Regions from separate parts of the Rhizobium changzhiense genome, predicted to be linked through region 1. Evidence: predicted binding sites of a transcription regulator. Region 1 holds the regulator's gene; each other region holds the start of a gene.
What was found. The regulator LexA, encoded in region 1, represses DNA repair genes until DNA is damaged. The targets are predictions, from matches to a motif close to TGTTCNNNNTGTGTTCNG.

Region 1 (7,369 bases):
GTTCTTCATATCCCAGGGAGCGAGGAACTGACCCTTCTTGACATTGACGACGCGGCAGGTCTTGGCGGCAGCGATGAGGAGGTCGGTCTGGCGGCAAAGGAAGGCCGGAATCTGCAGGACGTCGACGATCTTTGCCACCTCCGCGCATTGCTCGGCGGTATGGACGTCGGTCAAGACAGGAAACCCGAATTCCTTCTTGAGGTCGGCAAAGACCTCCATGCCCTTTTCGATCCCGATACCACGTTCGGCCGACAGCGAGGTCCGGTTCGCCTTGTCGAAGGAGCTCTTGTAGACGAGGCCGATGCCGAGCTTTCCGCAAAGCTCTTTCAGTGTGCCGGCAACCATGAAGGCGTGGTCGCGGCTCTCCATCTGGCAGGGACCGGCAATCAGCGACAGGCGGCCGGTATTGGAAAAGGTGACCTGGCCTTGGCCTTCGCCGATCCTGACTTCGGAATTCGTATCAGTGCTCATCGTGTTTCCTCGAAGGCGAAGAGCGTGCCCTGCCCGGGCGCGGGCTTCACCAGAATGCGATTGTTCTTGCGCGTGTAAGTCACCCCGTTAGCAGCCAAATGCGCTTCTGTCACGGCAAGATCGGCGACAGTGAAGAGGATTGCCCGGCCGCGTAGGCCGCGATCGGCGGATGAGCCACCAATGTCGAAATAGGCCTCCAGCCCTTCTGGCGTCATCAGGCTGATTTTGGCATTCGATGCCGCGATATTGACGCCGAAACCGGTTTTCTCGACTGCCGATTGCGCCACGGCAAGGCTGACGAAGGCAGCGAAGGCGGCCGGCTCCGGCGTGCAAAGCGCGATCTCGACTATGCCGGTCACACCATTGGCATGTGTTTCAAGCGCGGCGCGGTCGGTCGGCAGCGGATTGACGCGCTCGACGGTGAAAAGCAGGAGATCAGGCGCGCGCAGGTCGGCGGCAAAAGCCAGCTTGAAGCCGGCAATCGTCTCGGAACCGTCCGGCATCGTCATCGGCCGGGTGAACTGCAGCATCTCGCCGGCGCTCGATCCGTTGCCGACGAAATTCTGATGATCGATGCCGGCATCCTTGCTGCCGAAAGCCAGCCCCGAAAGCCCCTCCTCGCCGCAGCGGAAGCGGAAGGCCTGGTTGCGGGCGGTGAAGACGTTGCCTTGCCGCGCCGATGCCTCGCTCTCTTCGACGCTCGCAATCCCGAGCGGCTCCAGATAGGTCTTGTCGGCAAAGAAGACGCAGGCGTTTTCCGTTCCGAAGGGGTGGCGCGCATCGGCGGCAACGGTGAAGCCGAGCTTGCCGAGCCTCTCGCGCGCCAGATCGATATTGACGACCGGCAGCACGATATGATCCAGCGGGTACGGTTTGGCGGAATGCTCGTTCATCATGTCCCTCCTGGAAAGGTCAAGAGATGTGCAGCGCGACCTTCAATACAAGACTTGTGTCCCAATCCGGCGAATGAAAATAAAAATCTCAACGAGTTGGCGCCAAGTTTTACGGAAATTTAGCTACTTGCGGAACACATATGGAACATATAGTGTCTGTTCTGGATTTGTTTCAATCACGAGGTCACAACGTCGATGCTCACGCGCAAACAACAGGAGCTTCTCCTCTTCATTCATGAGCGCATGAAGGAATCCGGCGTTCCGCCATCTTTCGATGAGATGAAGGATGCCCTGGACCTCGCCTCGAAGTCCGGGATTCATCGCTTGATTACAGCGCTCGAGGAGCGCGGCTTCATTCGCCGCCTACCGAACCGCGCCCGCGCGCTTGAGGTCATCAAGCTTCCGGAGGCCTACAGCCCCAGCATCCAGCCCCGGCGCGGCTTTTCGCCGAGCGTGATCGAGGGCAGCCTCGGCAAGCCACAGCCGGTCGCCGCCCCTGCTCCTGCAAAGCCCGTCGCCGACAACGGCAATTCGGTCTCCGTGCCGGTCATGGGCCGAATCGCTGCCGGTGTTCCGATCTCGGCGATCCAGAACAACACCCACGACATCGTCGTTCCGGCCGACATGCTCGGCTCCGGTGAACATTACGCGCTGGAGGTCAAGGGCGATTCGATGATCGACGCCGGCATCTTCGACGGCGACACCGTGATCATCCGCAACGGCAGCACTGCAAGTCCCGGTGATATCGTCGTTGCCCTCGTCGATGACGAGGAAGCGACGCTGAAGCGCTTCCGCCGCAAGGGCGCCTCGATCGCGCTGGAGGCCGCCAACCCGGCGTACGAGACCCGGATCTTCGGGCCGGACCGTGTCAAGGTACAGGGCAAACTCGTCGGCCTCATTCGCCGCTATCACTGACATTGGCCAGTCCGGTTTCGGTAAAACTATTGCTGCGCCAGTCATAGGCGCGATGGCGCATCCATGGCCGCGACAATGCATCGAATGCGGTTGCGACCTCCGGGCCGGCGTCCGTGAAGCGCAACTCGATGGAACCGCTCCTGCGCAGCGTCTCACCGGTGAAGAGCGTCGCACCTGAGCGGCAGCTGTTGAAGCGAAGGCGGACCGACGTCACGACGATATCGGCCGCGTCGCATGCCGGACCGAGATAGGCGGCATTGTCGATGACGGTTACCACCTGACCATTGCCAAGCCTTGATGTGCACCAGGCCTTCTTGACGCAGGAAAAGCGGTTTGCGTCACCGCCCGATGCGGCGGCCCGCATCGCGGTCCTTGCTTCGTTCTGCTGATCGCGGGAAAGCCTGACGCGGCGATCTTCTCCCTCCGGCGGGATAGCAGGACCGTCCAGCATCTTCGGCGGATCATGCTTCGGCAGGACCAGCGCTCTCTGCCACTGGTCGAAGATGAAATCCGGCGGTCTTTCACGGTTGGAAGCCATTGCCGCCGCCTCGACGATTGCGACGAGACTACCATCCTCCGAAATCACCAGATCCGGCGGCCGGGGAACCGGCAGAAGCAGCAGGATGAGCGTTGCGACCCCGATAATCGATGTGCCGATATGGCGCAACCGGGTGCGGAGCAGCGTCAGCAGCAGAAAGCCTGCCACGGCGACGGTGAAATACCAGGCGGGCAAACGGCCGACGTCGATATTGCCATCCCAGCCGGACACCGTCTTGGCGACCGCGATCACCAGATCGAGGCCGAATCCGACGATCTTCCAGGCCCAAACATCCAAGCCGAAAGGCATGAGCAGCATTGCCAGCAAGCCGGCCGGCATGATGATGAAGGAGATGATCGGTATTGTCGCGAGATTTGCCGGCAGGCCGTAGGCGGTCAGGCGATGAAAATGCTCGATCGAAAACAGCGCGGTGGAAAAACCGCCGATCAACGAGGTCAGGAAGACGCCGCCGAAGAAGCCCGCAACGGTAACGAAGGGCCTGATGATCGGCAGCTTCAGGAAAGCGTTTTCGCGGACCCGCCGATCCTTCCAAAGCTGATAGCCAGAGACCAGCGCCAATGTGGCGGCAAAAGACATCTGGAAGCTCGGACCCAAGACCTCGGACGGCGAAATGACAATGATGACAAGCGCGGAGAGAGCGACATTGCGTAGGCTGATCGACGGCCGGTCGAAGAAGACGGCGATCAACATAATGGCCATCATGATGAAAGCGCGTTCGGCAGAGACCGCAAAGCCGGAGATCAGGAAATAGGCGGTGACGGTGATGAGCGCGCCGGCGGCGGCGATCTTCTTCGTCGGATAGGCCTCGGCGACACCGGGAAAGAAGCTGAGCAGCATCCGCAAGCCGACGAAGAAGATTCCGGCCGACAGCGCCATGTTGAGACCGGAGATGGCGATGATATGCGCCAGACCGGACTGGCGCAGCGCTTCCGTCGTCGCATCCGAGATGGCGCGCCGCTCGTCCGTCACCAGAGCAGCGGCAAAAGCGCCGGTGTCGCCGGGCAGGATCGACCTTATGCGGTCGCCGATACCGCTGCGCAGCCGGTAGAGCCATTCCAGCAGCGCTTCGGTCGTCGATCTGGCCGCCTGCGGACCTGCCTGCACATCGACCTTCGTCGGCGCACCGTAGAAGAAGCCGTTGGCGCCGATGCCATCGAAATAGGCACCGAAGGAGAAGTCGTTGAGCCCGGGAAGCGCTGGGCCTGCCGGCGGCGTCAGCCGCGCTCTGCCAGTGATGATATCGCCGATCTCGAAGGCCACGTCCGCGCCGCGGGCGATTGCGGTGATGCGGTCCGGCGGCCGCTTCACCTGTGGCGCCTCAGTGCCGGTAACGGCAAGAATGTAGCGCCACCGCCCGCGACCATCACCTTCGCGCCGCTCGACACGGCCGGTCACCGTCGTCGTCACGGCGGAATCGAGGATCACGGTGGAAGCCCGCTGGCTCTCGAACTGCGCCGTGACCATGCCGCAGGCCACGAGTGAAAGCGCCAGCAGCGTTGCCCGCACTGCCGCCCGGCTGCGGCCGGCGATGAGAACCGCCACGGTCAGCGCCAACAGGCAGAGCAGTGATGCAACGAGAGGAAAATCCGATGCCGCGAGAAACCAGCCGGCTGACCCGGCGCCGAGGAAGACCGGCGAAAACAGCAGCAGGCGGCCATGGTCTACCTCCTCGCCCAGCATGCGCATGCCGGCACGCAGCAATTGCGAGGCTGCGGCCGGCAGCCGGTGGCGCAATGGTGTCTCCGACTGCGTCCTTGTCGCTCGCGTCACCACGACAGGTGGTGAAAAACTGGAGGAGTCGGCAGGGCCTTCGCCCGCTTCCGGCCGCAATTCGACTGTCGTCAACTCCTGCATGAACCGCCCAAGCCCGGCTGCGAAGGCGGCCAGAATGCAACCTCCAATCAAATCCGGCAAGCATAATCGATTGAAATATGAGGGAAAATCGCGAGCGCCAAAAGACCAGTCGAATCATCGGCTTCCGATATGCATGCGGCTCATCGCTGCAGTGCCTAAAAGGTGATACCGCAATGCACAAAATGCCATCACGGTAACTTGGCATTAGCTTCGCGATCATATAGCTATCGGTGAGGACGCTTAACCCCTATGGCGCTTTTATGGCGCCACCGCCATTTCGGAGGATCAGCATGACGGATCAAAGCGCTACAATAAAAATCGGTGACAAGTCTGTCGACCTTGCTGTCAAAAGCGGCACGATCGGCCCGAGCGTCATCGATATCGGTGCCCTCTACAAGAACACGGCTTCCTTCACGTACGATCCGGGTTTTACCTCGACCGCATCCTGTGAATCGAAAATCACCTACATCGACGGCGACGAAGGTGTCCTCTTACATCGCGGCTATCCGATCGAGCAGCTCGCCGAGCACGGCGACTTCCTCGAGGTCTGCTATCTGCTGCTTTACGGCGAACTGCCGACCACCGTGCAGAAGAAGGATTTCGATTACCGCGTCACGCACCACACCATGGTGCACGAGCAGATGAGCCGCTTCTTCACCGGCTTCCGCCGCGATGCGCATCCGATGGCCGTCATGTGCGGCTGCGTCGGCGCGCTGTCGGCCTTCTATCACGACTCCACCGACATCACCGATCCGCACCAGCGCATGGTCGCCAGCCTGCGCATGATCGCCAAGATGCCGACGCTTGCCGCCATGGCCTACAAATACCATATCGGCCAGCCCTTCGTTTATCCGAAGAACGACCTCGACTACGCCTCGAACTTCCTGCGCATGTGCTTTGCCGTGCCTTGCGAGGAATATGTGGTCAATCCGGTGCTTGCCCGCGCCATGGACCGCATCTTCATCCTGCATGCCGATCATGAGCAGAACGCCTCGACCTCGACCGTCCGTCTCGCCGGTTCGTCGGGCGCCAACCCGTTCGCCTGCATCGCCGCCGGCATTGCCTGCCTCTGGGGTCCCGCGCATGGCGGCGCCAACGAAGCAGCCCTCAACATGCTGAACGAAATCGGCACGGTCGATCGCATTCCGGAATATGTCGCCCGCGCCAAGGACAAGAACGATCCGTTCCGCCTGATGGGCTTCGGTCACCGTGTCTACAAGAACTACGATCCGCGCGCCAAGATCATGCAGAAGACGACGCATGAAGTGCTCGGCGAACTCGGCATCAAGGACGATCCGTTGCTCGAAGTGGCGATGGAGCTGGAGCGCATCGCGCTCACCGACGAATATTTCATCGAGAAGAAGCTCTATCCGAACATCGACTTCTATTCCGGCATCACGCTGAAGGCGCTGGGCTTTCCCACGACCATGTTCACCGTGCTCTTCGCGCTCGCCCGCACCGTCGGCTGGATCGCGCAGTGGAACGAGATGATCGAGGATCCGGAACAGCGCATCGGCCGTCCGCGCCAGCTCTATGTCGGCGAACCGAAGCGCGACTATATTCCGGTTTCGAAGCGCTGATCGCTTCAGAAAGAACCCAAAAGAAACCCGGTCAGAAATGACCGGGTTTTTTCTTTTTCAGCACATCGAGAAGGATCTCGGCGGCATGCTCGCCGGGCGGCTTTTCGGTCTGCATGCGCTGCCAGATGAGGTCGTACCCTTCCTTCATCGCCTTTAGCTGATAGGTGTCGGCCGACAGCCTTTCCATCCAGCGCGCGAGGCTTGCGCCGCGAACGACGTCGTTCAGATATTCCGGGACGACCGGGTAATCGGCGATCAAGTTTGGCAGCGCGCCGGTCCAGGTCTTGATGCCCGATGTCAGCATGCGCATGATCCAGTCGACCTTGTAGGCGGAGACGACGGGAACATCTGCAAGCGCCAGTTCAAGAATAACGGTTCCGGATGCCGCCATGGCTGCATCGGCCTCGGCAAAGGCTTTCCATTTTGCTTCTGCGCCGACGACGATCTCCGGCTTTATCCCCCACCCGGCCGTCATTTCGCGGATAAGCGCCTCCTTGTGCGTCACCGTCGGCAGAACGAAGCGTGTCGGCCCGTTGCGGGCGACGAGTTCGTTCGTTGCGACCTCGAAATAGGGCAGAAGTTTCTGTATCTCGGAGGAGCGTGAGCCGGGAAGAAGCAGGATCGTGCCGCTGCCGGGTCGCCTTCCCACGCGCAGGCGACGTGTCTCCAGCAGAGCGGGGTCGGCGACCAGACGATGCCCGACATAGGTTGTCGCCGGGCCATTGAGGCGTTGCATCGTTGCCGGCTCGAAGGGCAGGACGGCGAGCACGTGATCGACATAGGCGAGCATGCGCGTGGCGCGATATTCCTTCCAGGCCCAGACGCTCGGACAGACATAATTGACAACAGGCAGATCGGGCAGCGCGGTGCGGACGCGCTTTGCGACGCGATGGGTGAAATCCGGGCTGTCGATGATGAGAAGAATATCAGGCCTTGCGGCGATGATGGCAGCCGTCGTCTGGCGGATCAGGGTATAGAGCTTTGGCAGCCGGCTCAGCACCTGGGTGATACCCATGATTGACAGCTCGGAAAAATCGAACAGCGATTGCAAGCCTTCGGCCTGCAGCCCCTCGCCGCCGACGCCGACGAGTTCCACC
Region 2 (7,369 bases), on a different contig from region 1:
TACGGTTTGCGTCGCCTTCGCATGAAGCGGACAGCGGGTGCAGCCGGCAGCTTCCGCGCCCAGTGCTTCCAGCGTGCCCGCCGGCGCTTCAGGTTCAACTGGAATGCTGCGCGCGGCTTCCTGCAGGCGATCGTGAAAGGGCAACGACTGGGTCGCCTCCCTTGCAGCCATGGCCCGCACCTTGCTCTCCGCCGATGCGATCAGCCCAGGGATGAGATCGGCTTCCGGCAGGTTCTTCCAGTATTTTTTCGGCATCTCCGCCTGCATCGCCTTCAGCTTCAACCGCGCCGGATTGAAAATGCTGGCGTAGTAGGTGCGCCAGAGGTCATCGGTAGCATCGGTGAGATTGGGTTTTTCGCAGGGCTCGTCGCTCATCGTCAGCCGCTCTCCGTCCCAGGCGGCCGATCCCTTGGGCGTCGCGATCAGCCAGTCCATGTCGGTGAATCGCCTTTGGAAGAAGGGCGCTGTGCGCCTGACGATATGGTGATCCGGCTCGAACCAGGCGAGGAATTTTCGACGGCCTGCCGACACCGCACCAACCTCCTTGAAGCGGACGAAGGCCGTCATCTTGTGCGCGTCGCGCCAAACGTTTTTCGCCATCAGCCTGGCACAGGCGACGTCCTCGGCGGAGGCCACTTCAAGCAGTTGCCGGTCCAGTTGCAGCCGCCAGAGCAGACGGTAAAGCAGGGAAAAACGCGCCGGGTCGGAATGACAGAGAACTGTCTCTGCGAGTTCGATGAAGGCGGGCGGCACCGTCATCGGCTTGCGTGCCATGACGGGCGCCGGCGGCATGGCGTCGCGCTGAAACGCAAGGTCCGCCTCCTCGCTTTTTTCGCGCCAATCTATCTCTTCCGGCAGGATGCCCGCGGCCGCGAAAGCGCGCGCGGCGTCGCGCCATTCGGCAAGCTCCCCGCGTCCTGCAAGCACGACCCGGCGCATCACAGCAACGACAACTGTTCGGGTTGCGGTTCGAACATGGCGCGAAGGTCGGGGCGCTCGATCAATCGGCGCGGCGACCAGCCTTCCGCCGAGATGAAGGACTGAACCTTCTTGATCGAAACGCCGAGCCGCTGGAGATCGTCGAGCCGCAACCGGCGAAAACGCCGTGCCGAAACGATCGCTTTGACTGTCTTGGTGCCGAGACCGGGCACACGCAGCAACCGCTCGCGCTCGGCCCTGTTGATATCGACGGGAAATTCGGCCCGGTTGGCGAGCGCCCAGGCAAGTTTGGGATCGAGGCTGAGATCGAGCATGCCTCCCGCCTGGTTCGCGGTGATCTCGTCTATGCCGAAACCGTAAAATCGATAGAGCCAATCGGCCTGATAGAGCCGGTGTTCCCGCATCAGCGGCGGTTTGATCAGCGGCAGATTTTTCGACGAGTCCGGAATCGGGCTGAAGGCGGAATAATAGACGCGCTTCAGCCCGTAGCTGCTGTAAAGCCGGCCGCTGGTCGCAAGGATCGTCGCATCGTTCGCGCCATCGGCGCCGACGATCATCTGCGTGCTCTGGCCGGCCGGCACGAAACGCTGACGCTTCTTCGTCCGCAGCGTCGGTTCGCCGGCGGCCTCGATCTTCAGCCTCAGATCCCCCATCGATCGCCGAATATTGGCAGGCTTCTTTTCCGGCGCAAAGCGGGTGATGCCGTTATCCGTCGGCAACTCGATATTGAGCGACAGCCTGTCGGCATGAAGCCCCGCTTCCTCGATCAGACGCGGCGACGCCTCGGGAATCGATTTCAGATGGATATAGCCGCGGAAATTATGCGTCACACGCAGTTCGCGGACGATGCGGACCATCTCTTCCATCGTGTAATCGGACGAACGAATAATGCCGGAGGAAAGGAACAGGCCTTCGATATAGTTGCGGCGATAGAATTCCAGCGTTAGCCAGATGACCTCCTCCGGTGTAAAGCGCGCCCGTTCGACATTACTCGACGAGCGATTGACGCAATAGGCGCAGTCGTAGATGCAGAAATTGGTCAGCAGTATTTTCAAAAGCGAAATGCACCGCCCGTCCGGGGCGTAGGCATGACAGATGCCGGATCCCTCGGTCGAACCGAGCCCGCCGCTTGCCCGGGAATCACGTTTCACCGTGCCGCTGGAAGCGCAGGAAGCGTCATATTTCGCGGCATCGGAAAGGATGGCCAAGCGTTCTGTAAGCGACTTCTTCATTAGTATGTTCACTATATGTTCCCATGTAGAGAGTCAATCAGGACCATGCGATTTCTGCCCATTTTCAAGCCACATCACCTGATGTTGGGGCGCGCCGCGTTTCTTTCATGCGAATTTTCTGGAAATCGGCCTTGGCGATCTGCTATAAGCGTCCGACTAAGATTGTGGCACGGTTCCGAAGCTCCCCTTCGGGACCTGTTTTCTTTTGTGTTCGCCGCTGATTGTGCGGATACGAGGATTGAAGGACAGAAAAATGGTTGAAAAGGTACCGATGACACCGGGCGGTTTCGTCAAGCTGCAGGAAGAACTGCGCTGGCGTCAGCAGGAGGAGCGCCCTCGAATCATCGAGGCGATCGCCGAAGCCCGTGCCCATGGCGACCTTTCCGAAAACGCCGAATACCACGCCGCCAAGGAAGCCCAGAGTCACAATGAAGGCCGCATCAGCGAGCTGGAAGACCTGACGGCGCGCGCCGAGGTCATCGACCTCACCAAGATGTCGGGCGACAAGATCAAGTTCGGCGCCAAGGTGAAACTCATCGACGAGGACACCGATGAAGAAAAGACCTACCAGATCGTCGGCGACCAGGAAGCCGACGTCAAGGCCGGCCGCATCTCCATCTCCTCGCCGATCGCCCGTGCTCTGATCGGCAAGGAAGTCGGCGATTCCATCGAGGTCAATGCGCCGGGCGGCTCCAAGGCCTACGAAATCCTCCAGGTTTCCTGGGGCTGATCGCCCGCGAGCCGCGAGACCCCTCCCTTGCCCGATATCCGTGACGTCGAGATCATTGCGCCCAATTTCAAGCGCCGGCTCTCCGGCGTCACGTCGACTATCGTCCAGCTCATCCCATGCCAGATCCGGCTCGGCATCAAGATCGCGACACTCGGCCCCGGCCTGCCGGAGGACCTGCCGAAACTTAAGGGACGGCAACTCCTCGGCCTCTGGCGCCCGCCGGCGCGCCGGCGCCAGCGTGTCTGGCACGCTCGCCGCAACAACGAGATGGCCGTCGGCATCCTGCTGCGCCATCTGTTGCGGATGCCGCTGAAGCTTCTCTTCACCTCGGCCGCGCAACGCAGGCACACCGCCTATACGAAATGGCTGATCCGCCGCATGGACGCTATCATCGCGACCAGCGATCGATCAGGCTCGTTCCTCGAGGTGCCGCACACGGTGATCCAGCACGGCGTCGATCTTGCCTTGTTCCATCCGCCGGAAACGGCGGAGGACGGCATCGCCGCCACCGGCCTGCCGGGCCGCCATCTCGTCGGCTGCTTCGGCCGTGTGCGCCATCAGAAGGGCACCGATCTTTTCGTCAGGACGATGATCGAACTGCTGCCACAGCATCCCGACTGGACGGCGATCGTCTCCGGCCGGGTGACGGCCGAACACATGGCATTTGGCGACAAACTCAAGGCGGATGTCGCGGCCGCCCGGCTCAGCGACCGTATCCTCTTCCTCGGCGAAGTGCCGGACATCAAGGTCTGGTATCGCCGCCTGACGCTTTACGTCGCCCCTTCCCGCAACGAGGGTTTCGGCCTGACGCCGCTCGAAGCCATGGCCTCGCGCACCGCGGTGGTGGCATCGGACGCCGGCGCCTATGCCGAGCTCATCGTCACGGGCGAGACGGGCTCGGTCGTCGCCGCCGGCGATGGCGAGGCGCTGACGCGGGCAATCGCGCCCTATATCGCCGATCCCGCTCTGGCGCTCGCCCATGGCGAGAATGCGCTACGGCATGTCAGGATGAATTTTGCGCTGGAGAAGGAAGCAAGCGCGATCGGCGCCGTTTATAACAGCCTTCTCGGCGACAATCGCGGCTGACGCAGAAAGAGAAACGGCCCGTTGGATAACGGGCCGCTGCAGGGATTCTAAGGATAAGGAATAGCGGCTGACTATTCGGCCGGCTGCAGCCCGGCAGCCGAAATATCCTCTCCGGTCTGGCCGCCCAGTGCCGCGGCGAGCTGCGCCGTATCCAGTTCGTTTTCCCAACGTGCGACGACGATCGTCGCCACCGCATTGCCGACGAGGTTGGTCAGCGCCCGGCATTCCGACATGAAGCGGTCGATGCCGAGGATAAGCGCCATGCCGGCGACCGGCACGGAGGGCACGACGGAGAGCGTTGCGGCAAGCGTGATGAAGCCGGCGCCGGTGATGCCTGCAGCACCCTTGGAGCTCAGCATCGCCACCAGCAGCAGCAGGATCTGATCACCCCAGGAAAGTTGAATGCCGGTTGCCTGGGCAATGAAGAGCGCTGCCAGCGTCATGTAGATGTTGGTGCCGTCGAGGTTGAAGGAATAGCCTGTCGGGATGACGAGGCCGACGACCGAGCGCTTGCAGCCGGCCTTTTCCATCTTGTTCATCAGCCCCGGAAGGGCGGCCTCCGAAGACGAGGTGCCGAGGACCAGCAGCAGTTCTTCCTTGATGTAGCGCAGCAGCGCCACGATCGAGAAGCCGTTGTAACGGGCGACAGCGCCGAGAACGACGAGGACGAAGAGCAGGGAGGTGATGTAAAAGGTGCCGATCAGCATGGCGAGATTGGCGATCGAACCGACGCCGTACTTGCCGATGGTGAATGCCATGGCGCCGAAGGCGCCGATCGGCGCAGCCTTCATGAGGATGGCGACGAGCTTGAACACGGGCGCCGTCAGGGCATTGAGGAAGTTGACGACCGGTTCGCTCTTTTCGCCGACCATGGCGAGCGCGATGCCGAAGAGCACCGAGAAGAACAGCACCTGCAGAATGTCGCCATCGGCAAAAGCGCCGACAATCGTCGTCGGGATGATGTTTGTCAGGAAACCGACGATGCTCTGCTCATGCGCCTTGGCGGCGTAGCCGGCGACGGCGGCGGGATCCAGCGAGGCAGGATCGATGTTCATACCGGCGCCGGGCTGGACGACATTGGCGACGATCAGGCCGATGACGAGCGCCAATGTCGAGAATGTCAGGAAGTAGAGCATCGCCTTGCCGGCAACGCGGCCGACCTTCTGCAGGTCGCTCATGCCGGCAATGCCGGTCGCAACCGTCAGGAAGATGACGGGGGCAATGATCATCTTGACGAGCTTGATGAAGGCATCGCCAAGCGGCTTCAACTGGGTGCCGAGTTCGGGATAGAAATGGCCGAGCAGGATACCCGCAGCGATGGCCGCGAGAACCTGGACGTAGAGATGGGTATAAAAGGGCTTCTTGCCCTTGCTGCCTGCGACTGCATCGAGTGGTGCTGCGATCATGATGTCCTCCTAGTGGCTCGTCCGGAACGAACTCCGGCCTCCCGAGCCGTTCGCTTCAAGTCCAACAGCTCAGCCGTTGTTGCGAGGTTCTTCGCAATCGCCGTGCCAGTTCTACGTCCACACTCAACAGATTGAATTTATTAATGAAAAATTTACGGGACTTGTGATGACTCATTAAGAAATGCGGAAATCCGCACAAATCCATTTGCGTTTCGTGCAGAAAAATGCACAAATCCGCCATGTCCGTGTCGCAGAAATTGTGGCCTTCCCTGCCCCTGCAACACCGCATCCGCCGGATGTGGTGGGCCTATGCCGTGCTCGCCCTCCTGGCTGTCGTGGCAGGCCTCTGGGCCGGCGGCGAACTCGGTCGGCACCGGGCAGAGGCTGCTCTCGAGGAACAGGCCCGCATGGATGCGAGGCTGAATGCGGCTTTGCTGCGCACGGTTCTCGAAAAATACCGGGCGCTTCCTTTCGTGCTGTCGCAGGACGCGGCACTCGCCGCGGCGCTGGCAGGAAACGATGCCGGCGCGTTCGAGCGGCTCAGTCAGAAGCTGGAAAATTTGGCGGCGGGCACGAAGGCTGCCGTCATCTATGTCATCGACAAAGACGGTATGGCGGTTTCGGCCAGCAACTGGCGAGAACCGACGAGCTTCGTCGGCAATGACTATCGTTTCCGCGAGTATTTTCAGGGGGCGGCGGAACGAGGACAGGCCGAGCACTTCGCGCTCGGCACGGTCAGCAAGAAACCGGGTCTCTATATCTCCCAGCGGATTTCGGACGGCAATGGCCTGCTGGGCGTCGTCGTGGTCAAGGTTGAGTTCGACGACGTCGAGGCAGATTGGAATGCCTCGAACACACCGTCCTATGTCGTTGACGAGCGCGGCATTGTCCTCATCACCAGTATTCCGTCATGGCGGTTCATGACGATCGGCCGGATCGCCGAGGACCGGCTGACGGCGATCCGCGAAAGCCTTCAATTCGGCGATGCGCCGCTTCAACCCCTGCCGCTCGACATCGTCCGAAACCTCGGTGACGGGCTCGATGTCGTCGGGATTGTCATGCCCGGGGATGCCGGGAAAACCAGGTTTCTCGACGTCGCAACGTCGGTGCCGGCGACCGGTTGGCATTTGCAGCATCTTGTCGCGCTCGGGCCTTCCGTCGATGCGGGGATTCGTGAAACCCGCATGCTGGCATTGCTGATACTCCTGCCGCTACTGGCCGGAGCAGCGCTCCTGTTGCGCCGCCGCCATGCGATCGCCCTGCGAATCTCCAGCGAACAGCAGGCGCGGGAGGAACTGGAACGGCGGGTAGTCGAGCGGACGCTGGATCTCAGCCAGGCGCGGGACCGGCTGCAGGCTGAAATCGTCGGCCACAAGAGCACCGAGCAGAAATTGCAGGCCGTGCAACAGGATCTGGTGCAGGCTAACCGACTGGCCATTCTGGGTCAGGTGGCTGCCGGCGTTGCCCATGAGATCAACCAGCCGGTGGCGACCATCCGTGCCTATGCCGATAACGCCCGCACCTTCCTTGATCGCGGCCAGACTGCGCCTGCCGGCGAAAATCTCGAAAGCATTGCGGCGCTGACGGAGCGCATAGGTTCGATCACCGAAGAGCTGAAGACCTTTGCCCGCAAAGGCCGCGGCAGTGCCGAACCAACAGGATTGAAGGACGTCATCGAGGGTGCGGTGATGCTGTTGCGCAGCCGATTTGCCGGGCGCATGGATACGCTCGACATCGACCTGCCGCCCGCCGAACTGCAGGTGATGGGAAACCGAATCCGTCTCGAACAGGTGCTCATCAATCTGCTTCAGAACGCCCTGGAGGCGGTGGCGCCGAAGGCCGGAGAGGGTCGCGTCGAGGTCAGAACATCCACCGATGCAGGGATGGTAACGGTAACGGTCGCCGACAACGGTCCCGGCATCCCCCCGGAAATCCGCAAGGGCTTGTTCACGCCGTTCAATACCTCGAAGGAAAGC
Region 3 (7,369 bases), on a different contig from region 1:
GTGACGATACTTGCGAGCTGATCTATGCCGCGCTGACCAAGGCCGGCAAGGATGTGCTTTACGACGATACCGACGACCGGGCCGGCACGAAATTCGCGACCGCCGACCTGATCGGTGTACCCGTCCAGATCATCGCCGGCCCGCGTGCGGTCGCAAACGGCGAAGTGGAAGTGAAGGACCGCAAGACCGGCGCCCGCGAAACGATGACCATCGAAGCGGCGATCAATCGGTTCGTGGCTTAAGGAAACGGAGGCGAAATGGCAGAGGCAGCAGTGGACCGGAGCTCGAAATCCGGCTTGGGTCCGGCTGGCAAGCCATTTTCCACCTTTGAACGCCTCGTGGCGTGGCGTTATCTGCGCGCCCGCCGCAAGGAGGCCTTCATATCGGTGATCGCCGGCTTCTCCTTTGTCGGCATTACGCTCGGCGTCGCGACGCTGATCATCGTCATGGCCGTGATGAACGGTTTTCGCACCGAGCTCGTCTCGCGTATCCTCGGCATCAACGGGCACATGATCGTGCAGCCGGTCGACGGACCCTTCACCGATTATCCTGTCCTCAGCAGCAAGCTCGCCGCCGTGCCCGGCGTCAAGATGGCGCTTCCCCTGGTGGAAGGCCAGGTGCTCGCCTCAGCCCAAGCCGGCGGCAGCACCGGCGCTCTGGTGCGCGGCGCCCGCGCCGAGGATCTGACCAAGCTCAAGACGGTCTCCGACAACATCAAATCAGGCGACATGGTGGGTTATGCCTCCGGCGATGGCGTGCTGATCGGCAGCCGCATGGCCGATCAACTCGGTCTGCGCGTTGGCGATCTCATCACGCTGACGTCACCGGATGGCGACATTACGCCGATGGGCGTCAGCCCTCGCATCAAATCCTACAAGATCTCCGGCCTCTTTGAGATCGGCATGTCGGAATATGACTCCTCGATCATCTTCATGCCGCTCGAGGAAGCGCAGCTCTATTTCAATGCCGAGGGACTGGTGCAGTCGATCGAGCTCTTCGTCGACAATCCCGACGATATCGACGATCTGAGGCCCAAGGTGGAGGAGGCGGCCGGCCGCCAGATCGCCATCACCGACTGGCGCCAGCGCAACCAGACCTTCTTCTCGGCGCTTCAGGTCGAGCGCAACGTCATGTTCATGATCCTGACGCTGATCGTGCTCGTCGCGGCGCTGAACATCATCTCCGGCCTGATCATGCTGGTGAAGGACAAGGGCAGCGATATCGCCATCCTGCGCACCATGGGTGCCAGCGCCGGTGCGATCATGCGCATCTTCTTCATGACCGGAGCGGCGATCGGCATTGTCGGCACCATTGCCGGTGTGCTGCTCGGCGTTCTCGTCTGCGTCAACATCGAATCCGTCCGCCAGTTCTTCTCCTGGATTTCAGGCACAGTGCTCTTCAATCCGCAGGTCTATTTCCTCAGCCAGCTGCCGGCGGAGATGGATCTGAGTGAAACGATCTCGATCGTCGTCATGGCGCTGACGCTCTCCTTCATCGCGACCATCTTCCCGGCCTGGCGTGCCTCCAGGCTCGATCCGGTGCAGGCCCTGCGCTACGAATAAGGAATGCCGCCTTCATGAAACGCAACGTCGTTCTCAAGCTTACCGGCGTCGAGCGCCATTACGGGCAGGGCGATACGCTGCTCTCGATCCTGAAGGGCGCAGACTTTTCGATATCGAAGGGGGAGACTGTCGCTCTCGTCGCGCCTTCCGGCACCGGCAAGTCGACACTGCTGCATATCGCCGGCCTGCTGGAGCATCCTGACGGCGGTGAAGTCAACATCAACGGCCATGCCTGTGACGGCCTGAGCGATGAGAAGCGCACCGCGATCCGCCGCAGCGAAATCGGCTTCGTCTACCAGTTCCACCACCTGCTGCCGGAATTCTCGGCGCTCGAAAATATCATGATGCCGCAGCTGATCGCCGGGCTTTCCTGGAAGGAAGCCGGAGAGCGGGCCGGCCAGCTTCTCGATTACATGCGCATCGGCCATCGCGGCTCGCATCGCCCTGGCGAGCTTTCCGGCGGCGAGCAGCAACGCGTTGCAATTGCCCGCGCCGTCGCCAATGCCCCGACCCTGCTTCTTGCCGACGAGCCGACCGGCAATCTCGACCCCGAAACGGCAAGCTACGTCTTCGACGCGCTGGAAGCGCTGGTGCGCCAGTCCGGCCTTGCTGCCCTCATCGCCACCCACAATCACGAACTCGCCCGCCGCATGGATCGGCGCGTGACGATCTCCGACGGCAAGATCGTCGATTTCTGAACGCATGTCGCCCAAAAGTGTGCAGCGGTTTTGGGATAACGACATGTATAAATCAAAGACTTAAAGCGCACCTCATGAATCCAGATTGACGCGATGCGCTTTAAGGCTGCGATCAGGGCACGATCAGGCCGCCGCGATAATCGAGCGCATAGGCCTTCTGGCCATCGACCATGATGCATTCGTGGCCGATGAACCGCTCGCAGCCGCCTTCGCTGCTGTCGATATAGCGGCCGAACGGATGGTCGAATTCCATCCCGCCAAGAAACCGGCCCTCGCGATACATCGCCGAAAGCGCAGCCTTGATCACCGTTCCGGCTGCTGCGCCGTCGATGAGATCAGGCGCAATGATGCAGCCGAAATAATTCATCGCCCAGACGGGCTCGTCGGCAAGCCACACCACTTCCTGTCCGGCGAAATCGGTCCCACCGAAATAGCTGTCGAGATAGCGCCAGTCGCCGCGTTCGTAACCGATATCGTGGGAACTCGGCCGGCAGGGCGTGCGCGCCACGCCGCCGCCGACATAGGTCGCAGCTTTGGCCTCCACAACAAATTCGTTCAGCATCGTAATATCCGACATGTCCTTCTCCTCTCAACCTGATGCTGGCAAATATGCTGCGATGCGTAAAGAACGAAAAGGGAACATAGGTTAGAAATAAACGGGCCGCCGATGAGGTTGGCCTTCTAGGCCCCGTGACCGATCTGCGACAGGCCGAGAAGGGGCAACCTGCTGCCCATCGCATCGGGTGCTGGCTCCCAGCGATTCGCAGGGGACATCCCGGCATTTCTCGAACATAACAAAGAAGGAAAAGATTCCTGTTGACAATAGAACATACATGGAACAAATTGAAAACATAACGAGTAAAGGAGAGACCGATGACTGACATGATCCGTGATATCGCAGCATTCACCTCCATCGCAATGTTCGTTGCCAGCTTCTCGCTCATCGTCATGGCGCTCTAAACTTTTCAGGGGACCGTATGGCAATCGTGCGGTCCGGACGCGGGACTTCTTCTGGACATCATCGCCCTCTATGCCGACAATGCGTCCGATTCATTCGGGTGATTAGGAAGGCATTTCATGGCGGATACGGCAAAGGGTTCAACGGATGAGGCGACCGGCGGCACGCCGGGCTTCATCCACCTGAGGGTCCATTCCGCCTATTCGCTTCTCGAGGGCGCCCTGCCGCTGAAGAAGATCCTCTACAAGGCGACCGGCGACAGCCAGCCGGCGATTGCGATTACCGACACCAACAATCTGTTCGTTGCGCTGGAATTCTCCCAGAAGGCAATGGAGGACGGCCTGCAGCCGATCATCGGCTGCCAGGTCTCGATCGATATGGGAGACGGGTTGGAAACGGAAAAGCGCGGCGGCCAGCAGGCCCTGGTCAAGCTGCCTTCGATCGTTCTTCTCGCCGCGACGGATGCCGGTTACGAACGGCTGGTCGATCTCGTCAGCCGGGCCTATCTCGGCGGCGAAAGCAACCAGGCCGTTCATATCAGCGCCTCCTGGCTGGAGGAGACAGGCACGGAAGGGCTGATCGCATTGAGCGGCGCCTTGACCGGGCCGGTTGACGTGGCGATCAAGGAAGGCCATCCCGCTCAGGCCGAAGCCCGGCTGCTCAGGCTGAAGCGTCTCTTCGGCGACAGGCTCTATGTCGAGCTGCAGCGGCACGGCACTTACGACAAGCGGCACGAACAGAAGATTATTGGGCTCGCCTATGCCCACGACCTGCCGCTGGTTGCGACCAACGAGGCTTTCTTTCCGACACGCGACGATTACGACGCCCATGATGCGCTTATGGCGGTCGCGCACAACGCCATCGTCTCCGACGACAGCCGCTTTCGCCTGACGCCGGATCACTATCTGAAGAGCCGGGCCGAGATGGTCAAGCTTTTCGCCGACCTGCCGGAAGCGCTGGAAAATACGATCGAGATCGCCACGCGCTGCTCCTTCGTGCTGAAGACGCGAAAGCCGATCCTGCCACGCTTCACCGGTGCGACCGACGATGCCGAGGAGGCCGAACGCGCCGAGGCGAGCGAACTGCGCCGGCAGGCGGTCGAAGGGCTGGACATGCGGCTTGCAACGCTCGGCATGTCGCCGGGTTACGAGGAAAGGGATTATCGCGAACGGCTGGATTTCGAGCTCAGCGTCATCGAGCGCATGCGTTTCCCCGGCTACTTCCTGATCGTTGCCGACTTCATCAAATGGGCCAAGCAGCATGACATTCCGGTCGGTCCCGGCCGCGGTTCGGGCGCCGGCTCGCTGGTCGCCTATGCCTTGACGATCACCGACGTCGATCCCTTGCGTTTTTCGCTGCTCTTCGAGCGCTTCCTCAATCCGGAACGCGTCTCCATGCCCGACTTCGACATCGACTTCTGCCAGGACCGCCGCGAAGAGGTGATCCGCTACGTCCAGGCCAAATATGGCCGCGAGCAGGTGGCGCAGATCATCACCTTCGGTTCGCTGCAGGCGCGCGCCGCCCTTCGCGACGTCGGCCGCGTGCTGGAGATGCCCTACGGCCAGGTCGACAAGATCTGCAAACTCGTGCCGAACAACCCGGCCAATCCGACGCCGCTGTCCAAGGCGATCGAGGAGGAGCCGAAGCTGCAGGAGGAGGCGGCGAAAGAACCTGTTGTCGCGCGCCTGCTCGACATCGCCCAGAAGATCGAGGGGCTTTACCGCCATGCCTCGACCCATGCCGCCGGCATCGTCATCGGCGACCGGCCGCTTTCCAAGCTGGTGCCGATGTATCGCGATCCGCGCTCGGACATGCCGGTCACTCAATTCAACATGAAATGGGTGGAGCAGGCGGGCCTCGTCAAGTTCGACTTCCTCGGCCTGAAGACTTTGACGGTGCTGAAGGTCGCGGTCGATTTCGTCGCCAAGCTCGGTATCAAGGTCGATCTCGCAGCCATTCCTCTCGACGACAAGAAGACCTACGAGATGCTGTCGCGCGGCGAGACGGTCGGCGTGTTCCAGGTGGAAAGTGCGGGCATGCGCAAGGCGCTGATCGGCATGAAGCCGGACTGCATCGAGGACATCATCGCGCTGGTGGCGCTCTACCGTCCGGGCCCGATGGAGAACATCCCGACCTACAATGCCCGCAAGCACGGCGACGAAGAGCTGGAATCGATCCATCCGATGATCGACCACCTGCTCAAGGAAACGCAAGGCGTCATCGTCTACCAGGAGCAGGTGATGCAGATCGCCCAGGTCCTGTCCGGCTATTCGCTGGGCGAAGCCGACCTTCTGCGTCGCGCCATGGGCAAGAAGATCAAGGCCGAGATGGACCAGCAGCGCGAACGCTTCGTCGTTGGCGCCGTCAAGAACGGCGTATCGAAGCCGCAGGCCGACAATATCTTCGAACTGCTGGCGAAGTTCGCCAATTATGGCTTCAACAAGTCGCATGCCGCCGCCTACGCCATCGTCTCCTACCAGACGGCCTATATGAAGGCGCATTATCCAGTCGAATTCCTCGCCGCCTCGATGACGCTCGACATGTCCAACACGGAAAAGGTCAATGATTTCCGCCAGGATGCCAAGCGCCTCGGCATCGAGGTGATCGCACCCTCGGTGCAGACGTCCTTCCGCCATTTCGAGACCGGCGACAACCGCATCTATTACGCGCTCGCCGCCCTCAAGGGTGTCGGCGAATCCGCCGTCGACCATATCGTCGAGGTGCGTGGCGACAAACCCTTTGCAAGCATTGAGGATTTCTGCCTGCGCATCGATCCGCGTCAGGTCAATCGTCGCGTGCTCGAAAGCCTGATCTATGCCGGCGCCTTCGATTGTTTCGACATGGACCGCGCCCAGCTGGCGGCCGGCCTCGACCGTGTTCTCGGTTATGCCCAGCGCGCCCAGGAGAACAAGCTGAGCGGCCAGTCGGACATTTTCGGCAGCACGCTGACGTCGGGGCCTGAGAAGATCTCTCTGCCGCCGTTCTCGCCATGGCTCCCCTCCGAGCGGCTGCTCAAGGAATTCCAGGTGCTGGGCTTTTATCTGACAGCCCACCCGCTCGATTCCTACAACAACATCCTGCAGAAGATGCGGGTGCAGACCTTTGCCGAGTTTTCCGCCGCCATCAAACAGGGCGCGGCCAATGCGCGCCTTGCCGGTACCGTCATCTCGAAGCAGGAGCGCAAGACCCGCACCGGCAACAAGATGGGCATCATCGTCTTTTCGGATTCCTCGGGCCAGTTCGAAGCGGTGCTGTTTTCGGAAATGCTGAACCATTATCGCGACGTGCTCGAGTCGGGAAAATCTTTCGTGCTGACCGCGACGGGCGAGGAGCGGCCGGAGGGCATCGGCCTGCGCATCCAGACGATCCAGTCGCTGGAGGAAAAGTCACTGCAGATGCAAAAGGCGCTGCGCGTCTATGTCCGCGATTCCGGACCGCTGCGGATGGTGGCCGGCCATTTGAACGCCAAGGGCGACGGCCTCGTCTCCTTCATCGTCATCAAGGAGGAGGGCAAACGTGAGGTGGAAGTGGCGCTGCCGGAGAAATACCGGATTACCCCGGAGATCGCCGCCGCCCTTCGTGCCGCCCCCGGCGTCGTCGACGTCGAACTGGTTTGATCAGCCCCGCGTCACCCGCGGGTGATTGTGATGAAATCCGTGCCTTCGCCGGTCTCCCGGCCGAGGCCGGTATCGGAAATCGTTAGCGTCGAGCCTGGCGCGATCAGGGCGTCGATCTTGCGGCGGGTCTCGTCAGGGATGGTAATCCGGCTGAGCGAACGGGCGATCGGCTTGCCTGTGATGATCGAGCTTTCCTGATTGGTGATGCCGAGCCGCTTCATCGTTTCGCGGGAAAGATTGTTCTCGAGCGTAATGCCGAGCCAGTCCGCCGTGCCGGCCTTTTCATGGACCGCATGCAGCGTGAAGAAATGTGTGCCGAGCGCCAGTCCCGGATCGGCGATCATCACCGGCGCTTCGAAGATCGGCTTGAAGGCCTGCCGCACCATGATGACGCCGTTCGGCGGCTCGCCCTTGCCAGCCGCTGCGTAGACTTCGCTGAGGAGCGTGTCGGAAACCAGGCTCCTGTCGGCGGCAAATTCCGTCGGCCGCAGCGCCCTGAAAGCCTTGATTGCCTGCACGGTCGACGGACCGAGC
Region 4 (7,369 bases), on a different contig from region 1:
ATCATCCGCATCAACAGTCTGTCCACCGATTTCGGCCTGGCGGACATGGAGCTGGTGACGGCGCTTGGTCCCGATGCCGTGCTGCTGCCGAAGGTCGACGAACCGCAGGATGTCATGGCGCTCAGTGACCTTCTCTCCGAGGCCGATGCACCGGAAGATCTGCGCATCTGGGCGATGATCGAGACACCGCGCGGCATCCTCAATGTGGCGGCGATCGCCGAGGCCGGGCGCACGCCGGGCTCGCGGCTCGATTGTCTCGTCGTCGGGCTGAACGACCTGCGCAAGGAAACCGGCGTGCTGCCGCAGCCGGGGCGGAGCTATCTCGTGCCGTGGCTGATGCAGGTCGTCCTTGCGGTCAGCGCCTATGGGCTCGATGCGATCGACAGCGTCTTCAACGATTTCAGGGACGAACAGGGTTTCGATGCCGAATGTCTGCAGGGCCGGGCCATGGGCTTTGCCGGCAAGATGCTGATCCATCCTGCGCAGATCGAGCCCGCCAACCGCCATTTCGGCCCGGATCCGGCAGCGATTGCGGAAGCGGAGGCGATCATATCAGCCTTTGCCGATCCCGCTTCCGATGGGCTGAACGTCATCAATGCAGGCGGGCGGATGGTCGAGCGGCTGCATCTTGTCCAAGCGGAAAGTCTGGTCCATAAAGCCCGCCTGATCGCAGCCCGCCAGGCTGCAGCACGAAAGACGATGTGATGAAACTCTACCGCTTCCTGACCGGTCCCGACGATGCTTCCTTCTGCCATAAGGTCACTGCCGCCCTCAACAAGGGCTGGGCGCTGGAGGGCTCGCCGAGCTATGCCTTCAATGCCGCAACCGGCGCGATGCAGTGCGGCCAGGCCGTCGTCAAGCAGGTCGAAGGCAAGGATTACAATCCCGAGATGAAACTCTCCGAGCAATAGCGCGTTCTGCCGAACGCGCGGGCTAGAGCGGTTCAGCTTTTAACGGAAACGCAGGACCGCTCTAGCCTTTTGTTTTTACGCAATTCCGGACGGAAAACCGCTTCGCACTTTTCCTGGAATTGCTCTAGCGCTCGGCGGCTTCCTCGGCGCTTGCCTCGATCCGCTCCATGTCATCGTCACTCAGCCCGAAATGATGGCCGATCTCGTGGATCAGGACGTGGGTGATGATATCGCCGAGCGTCTCGTCGTTCTCAGCCCAGTAATCGAGGATGGGACGGCGGTAGAGACGGATGCGGTTCGGCATCTCGCCGGTTTCCACCGTGAAACGTTCGGAAATGCCCCTGCCCTCGAAAAGACCGAGCAGATCGAAAGGGGTTTCCAGGGCCATGTCCTCGAAAACGTCGTCATCGGGGAAATCTTCGATCTCGATCGTGAGGTTGGTCGTCAGTTGGCGGAATTCATCCGGCAGATGGCTGTAGGCCTCCATGGCCAGCGACTCGAAGGTGCTGATCGTCGGTGCATGGCGGTCTTGCCAATCATCGCTCTGGTCTACGCGGGCCATGAATATTCCTTCCTTTGCGGGCCCATATAGAACCTTTATCGCCGATTTTCGAGTGCGGAATCAAAGGCAGGAATATTTTCATAGAAAATGGACGTTGACTCTTCATTAGCTCTCTGGAATCTATAAGAACATAACAGGAACAAGACGGATCGGAGAACGCCATGGCGCAGCACGCCCTGGCGCGCGAGCGGCTTTTTGCGCTCCGCGAAACCATCGCCAGACTGGAGGGAAGGCCCGCGCCGGCGCTTGCTGCAGCGGAACGGGAAGCCCTGGCGGAAGGACGTAAGACCCGCCAGGAGCGCACGCTGCCGCCCCTGCCGTTTGGGGTGGAGTTTCTCGATGGGGCGCTGGAAGGCGGCCTGCCGCTCGATGCGATCACCGAATTCCGTTCGGCTCTGTCTCGTGATGCCGGTGCTGCAAGCGGGCTGGCGATGGCTGTTGCAGCGCGACTGCAAAAGCAGGAAGCGGATGCCGGCCGCCTTCTGCCGTTGCTCTGGATTGGCGATGCCGTCGGCACGCTGGAGGCCGGTCGTCCCTATGCCCCCGGGCTTCGGGATTTCGGGCTGAGCCCGGAGCGGTTTCTCCATGCCGCCCCGCGCAAGCTGGACGAGGCGCTCTGGCTGGCGGAAGTGGCGGTGGAAAGCGCTGCCTTCTCGGCCGTCATCTTCGAAGTGCGGGGCAATCCCGCCCATTTCGGCCTGACCGAAAGCCGCAGGCTCAGTCTCAGGGCGCATGCTGCCCGCTGTCCGCTCTTTCTTGTCCGTCAGGCCGGAGCGGAGGAGGCAAGCAGTGCGGCCTTCCGTCTGCAGGTCGAACCAGCCTCGTCCGCTCTGCGGTCGTTGCCGGATGGATCGAAACTTTCCGGCAGCATCGGCAATCCGATTTTCCGTCTGACGCTGGAGAAGAGCCGAAATCCGGCCCCGCTCTCCTTTCTTCTGGAGTGGAATCCCCATGAACGCGAATTTCTCCCTGTCGCCGAACCAAACCTCGTTCGTCCTTCAGGCGAACAATCAGCGCATTCTGGCGCTCAGCTTCCCGCATCTGCCAACGGACCGCATCGCCCGCAGGCGATGGGGGCTCTCCTGGCGTTCGAAAGGGCGTCCTGAGACGCCGCCTATCGTCTGTTCCGGCAAGCTCAACAATGCCATGCGGCTGACGGCACTGGACGAGTTGGCCGAGAGGCTGGGGTTGAAGAAGGAGCTGGGCGTTGCCGAAGCGCGCGCCATGTACCCGATGCTCGAGGTCGCGGAAGAGGATCCGGCGGCCGACCGCCGGTTGCTGGAGGCAATTGCCGACTGGTGCGACCGCTATACGCCGCTGGTGGCGTTTGACGGCAAGGACGGCCTGTTTCTCGACATTAGCGGCTGCGCCCATCTTTTCGGCGGTGAAAAGGCGCTTCTCAAGGATGTGCTGTCGCGGCTTTTTCATATGGGATTCGATGCCTGCGGCGCGATCTCATCGTCGCCCGGCCTTTCCTGGGCCGCGTCCCGCTTCGGGCAAGGCGGCGTGATCGAGGACGAAGAGACGGAACATGTGCTGACGTCCTTGCCGGTTGCAGCCTTGCGGCTGGAAGGACAAACCGTCGATGCCCTGAAGAAGCTCGGTCTGAAATATATCGGCGACGTTATCGATGCACCGCGAGCGCCGCTGACCCGCCGGTTCGGCCCGGAGCTGCTTCTGCGTCTCGACCAGGCGCTGGGACGTGAAGAGGAGCCGGTCTCGCCCCGGCGTCCTGTTGCCAGCCTCTCGGCCGAAAGCCGGCTGATCGAGCCCATCGGGACGGAAGAGCAGATCCTTGCCGTCACCAGCCAGGTCGCCTTATCGCTGCAGCCGTCGCTGGAGGCGCGGGGGGCTGGCGGGCGGGTGTTCGAACTGGTGCTGTTCCGTGTCGACGGCAGGGTCTTTCGTATCTCCGTCGGCGCTTCTCGGCCGCTTCGCGAACCAAAGTTCATCGCCGGACTTTTTTCCGAGCGATTGCAGGCGGTCTATGACGATCTCGATGCCGGCTATGGTTTCGAGATCCTGCGGTTGAATGTGTTGCGGCACGATCCCTTCAACGAGGCGCAGGGTGATTTCGAGGGCGACCGTCAGGGAGAGATCTCGCTTTCGGCCTTCGTCGACCGGGTTTCGGCCCGGCTTGGTGCGGATTGCCTGCAGAGCTTCCAGCTCCGCGAGAGCCATGTGCCCGAACGCGCCGTCATTACGGTTCCTGTGATGGAGAGCCTTCCCAGGCGGAAGGCCGCGCCGGACATCCAGCTTCCTTTCCGCCAAGAGCGCCCGCTGCGGCTCTTTGCAACGCCGGAGCCCGTCGAGACCATACTTGCCGAAGTGCCCGATGGTCCGCCGCAGATCTTCCGCTGGCGGCGCATGCAGCATCAGGTGGCAAGAAGCGAAGGGCCGGAACGGATTGCCATGGAATGGTGGATCGATGGGGATGATGCCGAGGCGCGTGACTATTTCCGCATCGAGGACGAGACCGGACATCGCTTCTGGATCTATCGTCGCGGCTTCTATGGTCAGGAATTCCATCCTCGCTGGTTCATGCACGGTGTTTTCGCATGAAGAGCGAACCCGCATTTTTCGAGATCGGCACGAGAACGAATTTCTCGTTTCTCGAAGGCGCCTCCGGCCCGGAAGAGATGGTCGTACAGGCCGCTCATCTCAGGCTCGGCGGACTCGGGATTGCGGACCGTAATTCGGTTGCAGGCGTGGTGCGGGCGCATGCACAGGCGGAGCAGCTTGAGGAGAGATACAAAAACAAGGATGCGATTTTAGCCGAGGCGAAGAAGAAAGGAAAAACGGAGGTCATTCTCGATCCTATCCGGGTTCAACCGGGCGCCCGTCTCGTCTTTTGCGATGGAACGCCTGATATCCTCGCCTATCCGCGCAACCGGCGAGGCTGGGCAAATCTCTGCCGTCTGCTCAGCGCCGGCAATCTGAAGGAGGAATCGGTCAAGGGAAGCTGCATTCTGACAGAAGCGGAACTCATGGAATGGGGGGACGAGATGATGCTTGCCCTCGTTCCGGATCGCACCCTTGTCGGTCATCAGGCGGGTCAGTCGACGCTGGAAGATTATCTGGAACGGTTTCGCAGACGCTTCCGCAAGGCTTTTTTTATGACGCTGGCGCCAGCCTATGACGGCCGCGACAGGCAGGTCTTTGCGGTGCTTGCCATGCTTGGTGCCCGAAACCGTGTGCCGCTGATTGCCACCAACCAACCGCTTTACCATCATCCTGAACGCCGGCCGCTTTCGGATGTCGTGATCGCGATCCGGGAGCATGTACAGATAGCGCAAGCCGGATTCCTGCTGGCGCCGAATGCCGAGCGTTACCTCAAGGATTCACGTGAAATGGTCCGGATCTTCCGGGACTATTCTGGTGCGATTGAAAATACGCAGGTATTTTTCGACAGCTTGACCTTCTCGCTGAAGGAACTGGAGCACAATTATCCGCCAGAAAACGATCCCGGCGAAACGCCGCAGGAGACCCTCGAAAGGTTGACGAGAGCGGGAGCCGCAAGACGCTATCCCGAGGGTATCCCTCCCAAGGTGGCACAGCAGATCGATTATGAACTCGATCTCATTCGTCAGAAGAAATATGCCTCCTATTTCTTGACGGTTTACAGGATCATTCAGCATGCCCGCTATGAACTCAAGGTCTTGTGCCAGGGGCGCGGATCGGCGGCAAATTCGGTCATCTGCTATTGCCTCGAGATAACGGAAGTCGACCCTCAAAAGAGCACACTGCTCTTCGACCGCTTCATTTCGATGGATCGCGACGAGCCGCCGGATATCGATGTCGATTTCGAACATGACCGGCGTGAAGAGGTCATCCAGTTCATCTACAAAACCTACAAAAAAGAACATGCCGGGCTGACGGCGGGGGTGACCACCTACCGCACCCGTTCGGCCGGCCGCGAGGTCGCCAAGGCCTTCGGTCTGTCGAAGGATGTTCAGTCGGCGATCAGCAGCCTTGTCTGGGGCTGGTCCGAAGACAATCTCTCGGAACGAGATGCCAAGGCAGCTGGCCTCGATATCAAGGATCCTGTGACACGGAACGTGCTGAAATATGCCTCCGAGCTTCTCGGCTTCCCGCGCCACCTCACCCAGCATGTCGGCGGCTTCGTCATCACACGGGATCGGCTCGACGAGGTGGTGCCGATCATGAAGACGGCGATGCCGGATCGCTACATGATCGAGTGGGACAAGGACGACCTAGACAACGTCAAGATCCTCAAGGTGGATGTGCTGGCGCTCGGCATGCTGACCTGCCTGCGGAAGGCCTTCTCGCTGCTTGAATTGCATTACGACGTGAAGAAGACGCTCGCAGACCTCGGCAACAAGGAGCATGGGGACGAAGGCGAGCCGGTTTACGAGATGATGGGCCGGGCCGATACGCTCGGCGTCTTCCAGATCGAAAGCCGGGCGCAGATGAGCATGCTGCCGCGTCTGAAGCCGACGCTATTCTACGATCTCGTCATAGAGGTGGCGATCGTGCGGCCAGGGCCGATCCAGGGCGACATGGTGCATCCCTATCTGAAGCGCCGGGAGCAGCGAGCCAAGAACATCCCGATCGAATATCCGAGCAAGGAGCTGGAAACGGTTCTGGAAAGAACCCTCGGCGTGCCCTTGTTCCAGGAACAGGCTATGCAGATCGCCATTACCGCCGCAGGCTTCAAACCGGCGGAAGCCGACAAGCTTCGCAGAGCGATGGCGACATTCAAAAGAACCGGTACGATCGGCAATTTCGAAAAGCGGTTCATCGAGGGAATGGTCTCAAAGGGTTATGCCCAGGAATTCGCGCAGCAGTGTTTCAACCAGATCAAGGGCTTCGGCGAATACGGCTTCCCGGAAAGCCATGCCGCTTCCTTCGCGCTGCTCGTCTATGCCTCCTCATGGCTCAAGGCCTATTATCCCGACGTCTTCTGCGCGGCGATGCTGAACTCTCAGCCGATGGGCTTTTATGCACCGGCGCAGCTGGTGCGGGATGCACGCGAGCACGGGGTAAGGATCCTGCCGGTCGATATCAATGAATCGAACTGGGATTGCGGGCTGGAAGAGGCTGTCTTCGATCAGAATGCCGTCGATTTCCGGCATGAGAAGATGCGCGCGATCATCAAGACCCGGCATGCGGTGCGGCTCGGCTTCCGGCAGATCAAGGGCCTTTCGACAGACGATATGGAACAGCTGGTCAGTCATCGAGGCGAAGGCTACAGCTCGGTGCGGGATCTCTGGCTACGCTCCGGTCTGCAGAAGTCGGTCATCGAGCGACTGGCGGATGCCGATGCGTTCCAATCCCTTAAACTATCGCGACGCGACGCGCTCTGGGCGGTGCGGGCGCTGGATGTGAGGAGCGCTACTGAGGAGCTGCCGCTTTTCGAGCGGGTCCGTCATGTCGACCTCCAGGCCGAGCCTGCGGCAAAGTTGCCGGAAATGCTGCCCGGAGAGCAGGTCATCGAGGACTATCGTTATCTCTCACTGTCGCTGAAGGCGCATCCCGTCTCCTTCCTGCGTGAGGAATTGCGCAAGGCCGGTGTGACGCGCAATGTCGATCTGTTGAAGGTTGCGAACGGAAAGAGGGTGACGATCGCGGGCCTCGTGCTGGTGCGCCAGCGGCCGGGTTCGGCCAAAGGTGTGATCTTCATGACGTTGGAAGACGAGACCGGGGTTGCCAATGCGATCGTCTGGAACAAGATATTCGACAAATACCGCTCGGTCGTGATGGGCGCCCGGCTGGTGAAAATCCGCGGCAGGCTGCAAAGCCAGAGCGGCGTGATCCATACCGTCGTCGAGCATATCGAGGACATGACGCCGGCGCTCGGGATCCTGCAACGCGAGGCCCGGCGTTTCGGCGTCTGCGAGCGGGCAGACGAGGTGTTGAGGCCGGGTGCCGATCA

Region 2: the regulator LexA is predicted to act here: its motif matches at 2,177-2,194, upstream of G9X68_RS21575 (putative DNA modification/repair radical SAM protein).
Region 3: the regulator LexA is predicted to act here: its motif matches at 3,084-3,101, upstream of dnaE (DNA polymerase III subunit alpha).
Region 4: the regulator LexA is predicted to act here: its motif matches at 1,598-1,615, upstream of G9X68_RS32065 (ImuA family protein).

What each region holds. Positions count from the first base shown of each region.
Region 1 is NZ_JABFCQ010000002.1:233,843-241,211, reverse strand. It holds gene kdsA (3-deoxy-8-phosphooctulonate synthase) at 1-471, opposite strand, end outside; gene G9X68_RS10595 (VOC family protein) at 468-1,364, opposite strand; gene lexA (transcriptional repressor LexA) at 1,560-2,279, shown strand; gene G9X68_RS10585 (ComEC/Rec2 family competence protein) at 2,260-4,692, opposite strand; gene gltA (citrate synthase) at 4,983-6,272, shown strand; gene lpxB (lipid-A-disaccharide synthase) at 6,304-7,369, opposite strand, start outside.
Region 2 is NZ_JABFCQ010000004.1:288,161-295,529, forward strand. It holds gene G9X68_RS21570 (UdgX family uracil-DNA binding protein) at 1-939, opposite strand, end outside; gene G9X68_RS21575 (putative DNA modification/repair radical SAM protein) at 939-2,171, opposite strand; gene greA (transcription elongation factor GreA) at 2,425-2,901, shown strand; gene G9X68_RS21585 (glycosyltransferase family 4 protein) at 2,929-3,987, shown strand; gene G9X68_RS21590 (dicarboxylate/amino acid:cation symporter) at 4,059-5,393, opposite strand; gene G9X68_RS21595 (ATP-binding protein) at 5,618-7,369, shown strand, end outside.
Region 3 is NZ_JABFCQ010000001.1:95,771-103,139, reverse strand. It holds gene proS (proline--tRNA ligase) at 1-242, shown strand, start outside; gene G9X68_RS00525 (lipoprotein-releasing ABC transporter permease subunit) at 258-1,562, shown strand; gene G9X68_RS00520 (ABC transporter ATP-binding protein) at 1,577-2,260, shown strand; gene G9X68_RS00515 (DUF5680 domain-containing protein) at 2,373-2,837, opposite strand; gene dnaE (DNA polymerase III subunit alpha) at 3,338-6,835, shown strand; gene G9X68_RS00505 (L,D-transpeptidase family protein) at 6,847-7,369, opposite strand, start outside.
Region 4 is NZ_JABFCQ010000005.1:113,235-120,603, forward strand. It holds gene G9X68_RS23430 (HpcH/HpaI aldolase/citrate lyase family protein) at 1-705, shown strand, start outside; gene G9X68_RS23435 (DUF1737 domain-containing protein) at 705-911, shown strand; gene G9X68_RS23440 (metallopeptidase family protein) at 1,036-1,473, opposite strand; gene G9X68_RS32065 (ImuA family protein) at 1,635-2,579, shown strand; gene G9X68_RS23445 (Y-family DNA polymerase) at 2,590-4,035, shown strand; gene G9X68_RS23450 (error-prone DNA polymerase) at 4,032-7,369, shown strand, end outside.